2 regions of the Streptomyces inhibens genome follow, and region 1 is predicted to be linked to the other one. Evidence: riboswitches for the same ligand, from Rfam matches in the RefSeq annotation. Region 1 holds a riboswitch; the other holds the start of a gene.
The links. Region 1 has a riboswitch for cobalamin ahead of KI385_RS14645 (SCO2321 family membrane protein). Riboswitches for the same ligand answer to the same signal wherever they lie in the genome.

Region 2: it holds a riboswitch for cobalamin, as region 1 does, so the genes downstream of both, KI385_RS11855 (cobalamin biosynthesis protein) here and KI385_RS14645 (SCO2321 family membrane protein) in region 1, are expected to answer to the same signal.

Annotation. Positions count from the first base shown of each region.
Region 1 is NZ_CP084681.1:3,170,855-3,176,150, reverse strand. It holds gene KI385_RS14655 (energy-coupling factor transporter transmembrane component T) at 1-468, opposite strand, end outside; gene KI385_RS14650 (SCO2322 family protein) at 465-1,244, opposite strand; gene KI385_RS14645 (SCO2321 family membrane protein) at 1,244-2,551, opposite strand; cobalamin riboswitch at 2,775-2,901, opposite strand; gene KI385_RS14640 (Strvi_7410 family MBL fold metallo-hydrolase) at 3,131-4,249, opposite strand; gene KI385_RS14635 (aldehyde dehydrogenase) at 4,488-5,296, shown strand, end outside.
Region 2 is NZ_CP084681.1:2,542,981-2,548,276, reverse strand. It holds gene KI385_RS11865 (putative cobaltochelatase) at 1-827, opposite strand, end outside; gene KI385_RS11860 (cobyric acid synthase) at 883-2,487, opposite strand; gene KI385_RS11855 (cobalamin biosynthesis protein) at 2,484-3,473, opposite strand; cobalamin riboswitch at 3,603-3,734, opposite strand; gene KI385_RS11850 (hypothetical protein) at 3,939-4,379, shown strand; gene KI385_RS11845 (caspase family protein) at 4,385-5,296, shown strand, end outside.

The sequences.
Region 1 (5,296 bases):
GTAGAGCGCGCCCGGCAGGGATTTCAGGAGCCGAGAGGGGTTGGCGAGTGCGTTGGCGGCGCCGACGCAGATGAGGAGGGTGGCCAGCTTCAGCCCGTCGTAGAGCGCGAAGATCATGCCCTCTGCCGTGACCCGGCCGCCGATGCGGACGCCCTTCGCCCAGTCCGGCAGCGGCACTTCGGGCAGGGTGACGAGGGTGTGCGTGCCGGGGATCGGCGAGCCGAGGACGAAGGCGAAGACCAGCCGGATGGTGATCACGACCAGGCCGAGCTTGACGAACGCGCCGTACGAGCGGGCCCACGGCGCATCCGTACGGCGGGCCGCGACGACATAGCCGGCCACCCCCACCAGCAGCCCCAGCAGCAGGGGGTTGGTGGTGCGGGAGGCCGCGGTGGCCAGTCCGAGCGCCCACAGCCACCAGGCGCCGGCGTGCAGCGCGGTGCTACGGGTCGCCTGCGGGGCGCTCATCCGCGCCGGCGGCGGGCCTGCCAGACGGCCGCCGCGCCCAGTGCGATGACGGCCGCGATACCGCCGAGCAGCCCGGCGGACGGGCCGCCGTCGTCGTTGCCACCACTGCCGTTGTCCCCGCTGCCTGCGGCGTCACCGCCGTGACCGTCCGCCGCCGTCCCCGAAGACGACGACGCGGACGATCCGGTCCCCTTCGAACCGGCCTCCGTCGAACCGGCCTCCTTCGACCCGCTCACCTGCTCCGCGCACCCCGACTTCGGGTAGCCGGCGATGGCGCACAGCAGCGCGTTGGAGTCGTAGCGCAGCGGGCGGGCGACCGCGGCCAGCGCCTCGCCCGCCGAGGCGTCCTCGGCCACCTGGGCGCACTCCGTCCGAGCCGCCGGCGGCCGTTCGTCGCCGGGCGCGTCCGCGGCGGTGCCGAAGTCGATGACGATGCCGATCCGCTTGCGGCCGTCCTTGGCGGGCGTATCGCGGCAGATCGCCTCGAAGTCGGCGGCCGCACGTGGCTTGCCGGCCGCCGCGGAGTCGGCGCTGACGGTGAAGCGGAAGCCCTCGACCGCGCCGTCGGCCGGCCGCATGGTGGCCGGCCCCTCGGTGGCGTACGCCCAGGAGCCGCCCTTGCCGCCCTTGCCGCCGGTCCCGCCGCCGTCGCCGGTCCCGCCCTTGCCGTCCCAGAAGGACCAGTAGCGGTACTCCTGCGCCTGGGCGGGCCCGGCGGCCAGACCGGTGACCGTGCCGGCCAGCAGCAGCGCGCCGGCGATCCTGGTACGCCGCATCAGAGCTCGTTCTTCTTCTTACGGCCGCTCATCAGGAAGCCGATGCCGGCGCCGATGGCGAGCCCGACGGCGACCACCCACCACACACCGATGCCGCCGCCGTTGTCGTCGGAGTCCTTGGCGTTCTTGTCCGGTGCGGTGGACGGTGCGGCGCTGCCGGCCGGCTTGGGGCCGGTGGCGTTGAGCGCGGCCACCAGATCGGTGCCGCCGAAGGAACGCGGGTCGGTGCCGGTGGCGTGCGCGGTCAGCACCAGCTGGGCGTACGCGGCCGGGCCGCTCTGCTTGGCCCAGTCCGCCGAGTTCTTCTCCAGCCACTTCAGCGGCTTCTGCGCGGCGGCGCCGTGCCCGCCGGCCGCCAGCGCCACCACGGCGTCGGCGGTGTTGCCGACGTCCGGCTGCTTCTCCGCGCCCGGCATCGCGGAGAGCAGATGCTGTCCGTTCTTGTCGAGCTGCGCGACGAGGTAGGCGGCGCCGCCCTCCGCGGCCTGCGCCGGCCCGGTGCCGGCGGGCTTACCGTCCTTGCAGCTCAGCGGCTTGACCGGCCGATCCGCTCCCTTGCCGGCGGGCTCGACGACAAAGCCCTTGCCCAGTGCGCCGGTGGCGGCGGCCGCGGTGGCATCGGCGTTCGGGGCCGCGCCCTTGAGCTGGAAGGTGAACGCGCCGCGCTCACCCTCCTTCGCATGGCAGCCCAGCTGGAAGGTGAGCAGCCCCTCGTAGGGGGTCTTGCCGCCCTTCTTCGACGTCACGGACTCCGGCTTCTCGCCCGCCGCCGCAAGAGCGCCGATGACCACGGAGGTGGAGTTGGCGTCGCTGGGCGAGCCGGCCATCGAGCTCCAGCCGCCGTCGTCGTTCTGTACCGACTTCAGCCAGTTCACGGCCTTCTTCACGGAGTCACCGTGCCCGCCGAGTGCGGCCAGCGCCTGCACCGCGGCCGCCGTCTGGTTGGTGTCCCGCATCGTCTTGGCGTCACAGGCCTTGCCCGGCTCGGCGCGGTAGGCGGTGAAGGAGCCGTCGGCGCACTGCTGCCCGACCAGCCAGTTCACGGCCGACGCCGCGGGCCGTACGCCCACCGTGTCCTGGGCCAGCAGCGCGAGCGACTGCCGCCAGACACCGTCGTACTGCGGCTCCTTGGTGCCGTACAGCCCCTCGGGCAGCTTCTTGGGGGACGGGGTGTCGGCGAACGCGGCGGGGGCAGCGGCCGCGCCCAGCACCACCGCGGCCGCCAGCGCCGTGGCGGCACGGCGCGCCAGGAAGGCGACGGAATGCGTCAAAGGGGCCTGGTGAGCCATGGAAGCCATGGGGGCCATCGGGTCTGGTGCCTCTCGGGTCGGGTCGCGGCGGTGCTACGCAGCCACGCTCGGCCGGCCACCCGCACACCGATCCTCCGATCGGGCGCGGTGGCACCGGGCTCAGCTCCGTATACCTCGACGGTGCCGCGCACCGGCCGTCCGCGCGGGCAGGCGGTTCCGGTGGCGGGAGCCTTGGTCGTGTCCCATCGGGTGCTCCGGCTCGTACGGCCGTGTGTGCCGCGCGGGTCGCGGTGCGCGGACGGGCCGTCCTCACGGTTGCGGGTCAGCGCCGGATTTACACCGGCTTCCCCCGATCGGATACGGATGAAGTTGTCCCGCACACCCTAACCGGCGCCCGGCCGGCCCTGGCTCGCACGTACGAACCGGGGGCGGGCCGGTCCGTGCGGAGATCGGCGGTGGGGCGTCCGTGCGGAGATCGGCGGCCGGAGCGGGCCGGTCCGTGCGGAGACCGGCGGCGAGGGCGGTAGGCGCACAGCCCGACCGGGCCGCCTGCCCGTTCGGCGAGGGCGGTACGCGCACGCCCGGCAGCCGTACACCGTCGGGCCACAGCAGCCACCACGCGCGGCCATCCCGCGATCACACCGCCTGATACCTCACCGGATCCGAACCCGTCACCATCTCCACATACCCCTGCTTCACCAGCCGGCGCAGATGTGCCTCGGCCTCCGAGACGGCGATGTTGCGGGACCCGTAGGGGATCTGCTCCCAGGGGCGGTTCCACTCCATGGCCACCGCGAGCTGCCAGGGGGTGCGGGGTTCGCGGAGCAGTGTGCGCAGGCCGGAGAGCCGGTCCTCGTGGTGGGTGATGAGCTCGCGTACGCGCCCTTCGGCGTCGGTGAAGGCGTGCTGGTGGGCGGGCAGCACCTCGGCGGGGGCGAGTCGGCCGATGCGTTCGAGGGAGTCGAGGTAGTCGCCGAGGGGGTCGGTGCCTTCCCCCAAGCTCTCAACTCTTCGCCCACTCTCGGCTTCGCCCGAGCGGGGGGACCCCCATGAGCAGGGGGGACCCCCATCGTCGTCCGGGTCCTCGTAGAGGCCGATGTGCGGGGTGATGCCGGGCAGGAGGTGGTCGCCGGAGAACAGCCGGCCGAACCCCTGGGGCAGCCCCGAGGGGTGGTCCTCCTCCAGGTGCAGGCAGACGTGTCCCGGAGTGTGTCCCGGCGTCCAGATGGCGCGTACCCGGCGTCCGGGCAGATCGAGCAGCTCGCCGGGGTCGATCTCGCGGTCCGGCAGCGCCGCCCGTCGGCCGGGCAGCTTGCGGCCGCTCCCTTTGGCGCGCGCCTCCCGCAGCGGCGCCAGATGGTCGTCCGGTGCGCCCGCCGTCGTGAGCTTGGCGATCAGGTAGTCGAGCCACCGGCCCGGTTCGGCCTCGCGGGTGCGGCGGACCACCGCGGTGTCCGCGGCGTGCATCGCGATCCAGGCGCCGGACGCCTCCCGGACCTTGGCGGAGAGACCGTGGTGGTCGGGGTGATGGTGGGTGATCAGGACGCCGTGGATGTCGGTGAGGGTGAAGCCGCAGGCGGCGACGCCGGCGACGAGGGTGTCCCAGGAGTCCGGGTCGTCCCAGCCGGTGTCGATGAGCACCGGTCCGCGGTCGGTCTCCAGGAGGTGGACGAGGGTGTGGCCGAGCGGGTTGTCCGGGATGGGGACGGCGATGCTCCATACCCCGCCCCGGTGGTCGGTCACCTGCGTCGTCATCCCGTTCCCCTCTCGGTGTGGCATACACCTGGTCCCCGCCCCCTCACTATAACTAGAACTGGTTTCAATACGGCCTGAAGTGGCCCTTCCTCTCCGGGGAGTTGGGATTCTGCTGCCGTCGTGGACTCCTTCAACTAGAACTGGTATCAGTTCCTGATGCAGTGAGAATTCTGACGCAGCGTCAGACAGTCAGGGAGCACACGTCGGACAGGCGGCCAACCCGCAGGAGGCGGCAGCGATGAGCGACCTCGTCGAGCACGGAAAGCTCTACATAGGCGGAGAGTTGGTCGATCCGGCCGGCCGGGACACGATCGAGGTCGTCTCCCCGCACACCGAGCAGGTCATCGGCCGCGTCCCGCACGCCTCCCGGGCCGATGTCGACCGCGCGGTGGCCGCGGCCCGTACGTCCTTCGAGTCCGGGGTGTGGGCGAACGCCCCGTTGGCGGACCGGATCGCGGTGGTGACCCGTATCAAGGACGCCTTCGCGGCGCGCAGCGAGGAGATCGCCAGGGTCATCAGCTCCGAGAACGGCACCCCGTTCACCTCGGGCGTCATGGTGCAGTCGCTGGCCGCGATGCTGGTGTGGGACTCCGCGCTCACGGTGGCGCGTGACTTCACCTTCGAGGAGCGCCGGGCCGGGGTGCTGGGGCCGCTGCTGGTGCGGCGCGAGCCGGTCGGGGTGGTCGCGGCCGTGGTGCCCTGGAACGTCCCGCAGTTCACCGCCGCCGCCAAGCTCGCGCCGGCCCTGCTGGCCGGCTGCTCGGTGGTGCTGAAGGTCTCGCCGGAGACCCCGTTGGACGCCTACCTCCTCGCGGAGATCGCGACCGAGGCCGGACTGCCGAAGGGCGTGCTGTCGATCCTGCCGGCCGACCGCGAGGTGAGCGAGTACCTGGTCGGGCACCCGGGCGTGGACAAGGTGTCGTTCACCGGCTCGGTGGCGGCGGGCAAGCGGGTCATGGAGGTCGCGTCCCGCAACCTCAGCCGGGTCACGCTGGAGCTGGGCGGCAAGTCCGCCGCGGTGATCCTGCCGGACGCGGATCTGGACGC
Region 2 (5,296 bases), 630 kb from region 1:
TCGAACGCGGCACAGGTCGCGGCGATCTGCCGCAGCGCCGCGTCCCCCAGCGTCACCCGGGGCAGCAGCTCCCGCGCCCCGGCGATGCGGGCGCGCAGCTCGTCCTCCTCGGCCGCCCAGCGCGCCGTGAAGCCGGCCGGATCGGCGTCGTACGCCAGCCGGCGCCGGACGACCTCCACCCGCTGGTCCGGCTCGCGCGATGCGGCGACCTCGACGGTCAGCCCGAACCGGTCCAGCAACTGCGGCCGCAGTTCGCCCTCTTCCGGATTCATCGTGCCCACCAGCAGGAACCGCGCCGCATGCCGCACGGAGACGCCCTCGCGCTCCACGTAGGAGGCGCCCATGGCGGCGGCATCCAGCAGCAGGTCCACCAGATGGTCGTGGAGGAGATTGACCTCGTCGACGTAGAGGATGCCGCGGTGCGCGTCCGCCAGCAGGCCCGGCTCGAAGGCCTTCACGCCCTCCGACAGCGCCCGCTCGATGTCCAGCGCGCCCACGAGCCGGTCCTCCGAGGCGCCGACGGGCAGCTCGACCATCCGCGTCGGACGGTCCAGGGCGGCACCCGTCCCGTGCGGCCCGTCGGGGCAGCCGGGGTCGGGCGCGGCGGGGGCGCAGGCGAAGCGGCAGCCGCTGATCACGTCCACGGTCGGCATCAGCGCCGACAGCGCACGTACGGCGGTGCTCTTGGCGGTGCCCTTCTCACCGCGCACCAGCACGCCGCCGACCGCGGGGCTCACCGCGTTCAGCAGCAGGGCCAGCCGCAGATCGTCCATACCGACGACCGCGGTGAAGGGGTACTGCGGGGTCGTGTTGTGGGTGGTTGTCATGCCTTGTCGTCCTCCACGTCGCCGACCGGCTCCGGATTCGTCCTGTGCGTACCCTTCATGGCGCCCCCGGAGGCACGAACGGCAGTCCCTCCGGCACCCCCTTCTCGATCAGCCGCAGCAGCGCGTCCGTGTCGGCGTGCTCCTCGATCAGATCGCCCAGGCGGTCCAGCTGTTCCTCGCGCAGCGTGCCGAAGCCGGTGTCCGGGGCCGGTACGAACGCCCGCCCCGCGTCCGCCGCGACCCGCCGCAGGAAGGCCCGGCGGAAGCCGTCGCTCTCCAGCGAGCCGTGCCAGTGCGTGCCCCATACGGAGCCGGCCCGGCAGCCGTCGAGGCTGTGTCCTTGGCCATCAGAGATGAACGCCTCGTCCCCGCCCGTCACTTCGGCGACCCCGTGGTGGATCTCGTACCCTTCCACCGGCTCGCCCAGCGCCGTGCCGACCGGCCGGGCCAGGGTCTTCTCGACCGCGAACCGCACCCGTACCGGCAGCAGCCCCAGCCCCTCGACCGTGCCCGCCTTCGACTCGACCTCGTCCTCGATGCGCTCGCCCAGCATCTGGAAGCCGCCGCAGATGCCCAGCACCGGGCGGCCCTCGGCGGCCCGCCGGGCGATCGCGTCCGCCAGGCCGCGCTCACGCAGCCACGCGAGCGCCCGGACCGTGCCCCGGGTGCCCGGCAGCACCACCAGGTCCGCGTCGGCCAGTTCCTCGGCCCGGTCCACGAACCGCACCACCACGCCCGGTTCGGCGGCCAGCGCGTCCACATCCGTGAAGTTCGACATCAGCGGTACGGCACAGACCGCCACCCGCAGGACGTCCGCGCCGTGCGGCGGCTCCACCACGCTCTCGCGCACCGCGCCGCGCAGGGACACCCGCAGGCCGTCCTCCTCGTCGATGCCGAGGCCGTGCGCGAAGGGCAGTACGCCCAGCGTCGGCCGGCCCGTCAGGCCGCGCAGCATCTCCAGCCCCGGCTCCAGCAGCGTCACATCGCCCCGGAACTTGTTGACGAGATAGCCCGCGACCAGCGCCTGGTCCTCCCGCGACAGCAGCGCGGTGGTGCCGAAGAAGGAGGCGAACACCCCGCCGCGGTCGATGTCGCCGACCACGACGACCGGGATCCGGGCGGCCCGGGCGATACCCATGTTCACGATGTCGGTACGCCGCAGATTGATCTCGGCGGGGCTGCCGGCGCCCTCGCAGATCACCGCGTCGTGCGTCCGCCGCAGCTCGGCCAGGCAGTCGGTCACCGTCCCCAGCAACTGCTCCCGGTGCCCCGCATACTGCGTCTTCCCGGGGGACGACCCCCCGGACCCCCCGAAGTACCCACGGGCACTGAGCTCACCCACCGGCTTGCCCAGCAGCACCACCTGGCTGCTGCGGTCGCTGCCCGGCTTGAGCAGCACGGGGTTCATCAGCGCGGTCGGCTCGACCCGGGCGGCGGCGGCCTGCATCGCCTGCGCCCGCCCGATCTCCGCGCCCTCCCGCGTCACGAACGAATTGAGCGACATGTTCTGCGCCTTGAAGGGCGCCACGCGGATGCCCTGCCGGACCAGCCAGCGGCAGATGCCCGCCGTCACCACGCTCTTGCCGGCATCGGACGTCGTACCGGCCACCAACAGGCCACCGCCGACGGCTCCGCCGGCCGACTCGAACCGCCCGTTCATCGGGGCTTCCTCCCGTTTCCAGTGCCGTGTCGCAGCGCGCCGGCCGCCAGCCGTCCCGCCACCGTCGCCGCCAGCGCCATGACGCTCACCCGGCGCGAGAGCCGTACCGCCCGCTCGATATCGGGCACGCCGACCGGCGGCGCCCCGCCGTTGAGCACCGGACGGTGCTCCACCCGCCCGCCGTACGCCAGCGTGCCGCCCAGTCGTACGCCCAGCGCGCCCGCGAACGACGCCTCCACCGGGCCCGCGTTGGGGCTCGGGTGCGCCCCGCCGTCCGCCCGCCAGGCCCGCAGCGCGCCGCGCCGGTCGGGGCCCGCGAGCACGGTCAGTGCGGCGGTCAGCCGGGAGCCGGGCCAGCCGGCGAGATCGTCGAGCCGGGCCGAGGCCCAGCCGAACCGCCGGTAGCGCGGCGACTTGTGACCCACCATCGCGTCCAGCGTGTTCACCGCCCGGAACGCCACCAGGCCCGGCACCCCGCCGAGTGCGCCCCACACCAGGGCGCCCACCACCGCGTCCGAGGTGTTCTCGGCGACCGATTCCACCACCGCGCGGGCCATCTGCGGCCCGTCCAGCGCCTGCGGATCGCGCCCGCACAGATGCGGCAGCCGCTCCCGCGCCAGGTCCGGATCGCCCACGGTCAGCGCACCGCCGATGGCCCGCGCCTCCCGGCCGAGCGAGGTACCGCCCAGCACGGCCCAGACCGTCGCCGCGGTCAGCGCCACCTGTGCGCCATTACGGAGGAGGGACGGTGCGCTGCCCCGTACGGCACGCTGAAGCAGCGCGGCACCGGCGGCCGCCCCACCCGCGCACAGCACGGCATGGGCCGCCCCGTACCCGCGGTGATCGCGCCACAGCCGGCGCTCGACGGCACCCGCGGCCCGGCCGAACGCGGCCACCGGATGGCCGCGCCGAGGATCCGCCGCGATCAGGTCGCCGAGAAAGCCGAGGGCCGCGCCGCACGCATATCCCGCGTGTTCGCCGCGCATCGGATCAGACCGCCGTCAGGCCTCGAAGGGGCCCTGCGGCAGCGGGGAGTGGAGCTCTCGAACGGCGGCCGGGCATGGCGGTATGTCCTCACTCAGGGTCCGCGCCCTGGCTCGACGTGACGGCGACAAGAGTCTCCTGGCTCCCGGATCGGCGCTTCCCCCGGCCTTCCAGCCCGTACGAGCACGAGCCGTGGCCTTCGTCGGAGGAACGCTCCCCGGTGACAGTGGCGGGACCGCGCCGGATTCTCACCGGACTTCCTCATCTGTCGCCGATTGGCTCCGGCAGTCCACCACGCTCCGCGAATGCCCGTCAACTCACTCTTGACCTGCGACGCTGCCCTGTGGCAGGCGCTGTGGTGCACGCCACAGGGTGGCTGTCGCGTCACGGACGGTTGCCTGCGCACCTGATCCCACGTCACTATCTGGTGCACGGCGGCGATGGGGCCGCCGGAAGGGGGCTGGGGGATGCCGGAGAGCGCCGATCGTCATGAGATCCGGATCAGGATCACGGGAACGAACAATCCGCAGCAGGACATCGACGACCTCAGGGCGTGGCTGGAGCGCGAGCCCTGGCTGAACCGGCAGGAACACGGCTGGGAGCAGCGCCCGCATCCCGCCGACGAGCGGGACCACACCGCGGACGGGCCCGATCTGGGCGATATGGCCGTGGGCGTCGACGATCTGATCCTGGTGATCGTGGGCGCGGTCGCCGCCGAGCTCACCAAGGGGATGACCATCGCGCTACGGGAGTGGCTGCGGCGGCGCAGGGAGGAGCGCGCCGCGGGCGAGGCGCCCGCCGTCTCCGTAGGCACCGACGGCGAGCTGAGCGCGGTCGGCGACGCCGGCCCCGAACACCCCGATCCTGGCAGCCCGGCACAGGAGAGCGGCAGCACCCGCGAGGACTGAACCGGATGTCCGAATACGACGCACGGGGAAAACGCAACCGGGCGCTGCTGGTCTGTGTGCACGACTACGAGACGCTGACCGGCCTGCCCGCGGTCGAGGACAACGCCGAGGAGCTCGCCCGCGCACTGACCGGCACCGACCTGTTCACCGCCGACGAGGTCACCCTCTGCCGCCCCAGGGAGCCCTGGGAGGTGGGACAGGCGCTCAAGACCGCCGCCGACGAGGCGCGCGGTCTGCTGCTGGTGCACTTCTCCGGCCACGGCTGGATCGGCAGCGACGGCGGGAATCTGCAGCTGATGGTCGGCACCTCGGTGCCCCAGCAGAGCCACACCACCGTCTCCTGGCAGGACATGGTGCTCTCCTGCCTCGACAACGCCCGGGCCGAGCGCATCGTGATCGTCCTGGAGTGCTGCTACTCGGGCAACGCCGACGGGGCCTTCCACTCCCTCGGCAAGCCCATGTCGCTGCTGATGGCCGCCCAGCCCAACCGCCGTATCTTCAGCGGCGAGGAACCGGCAGGCGGCACCCTCTTCACCCGCGCCCTGGTGCAGATCCTCGAACGCGGCATACCCGGCAAGCGCTTTGTCACCTTCGAGGACCTCGTACGGGCACTGCGCGAACGGCTCGCCGACGCGCAAACGCCGATGGGCGACGTATGGCAGCCCCGCTCGGCGAAGCAGAACACCGTCGATGACGTCATCCTGTCCTTCGCCACCCCCGAGGTCCGGCCGCCGACCCCGCCGCGGATCCGCTTACGCCGCTGGTTCAACCAGCACATCCGGCGCCGCCTCAAACTCCTGCTCGCCCTGTGCACCGTGCTCGCGCTGGCCGCCGCCGGGCTGACCGCACTGCACGTACTGCGCCCCCTTCCGGCCTGCCCGCCCGCCCTCGAACTGCGGCTGCTCACCGCCCCCGAG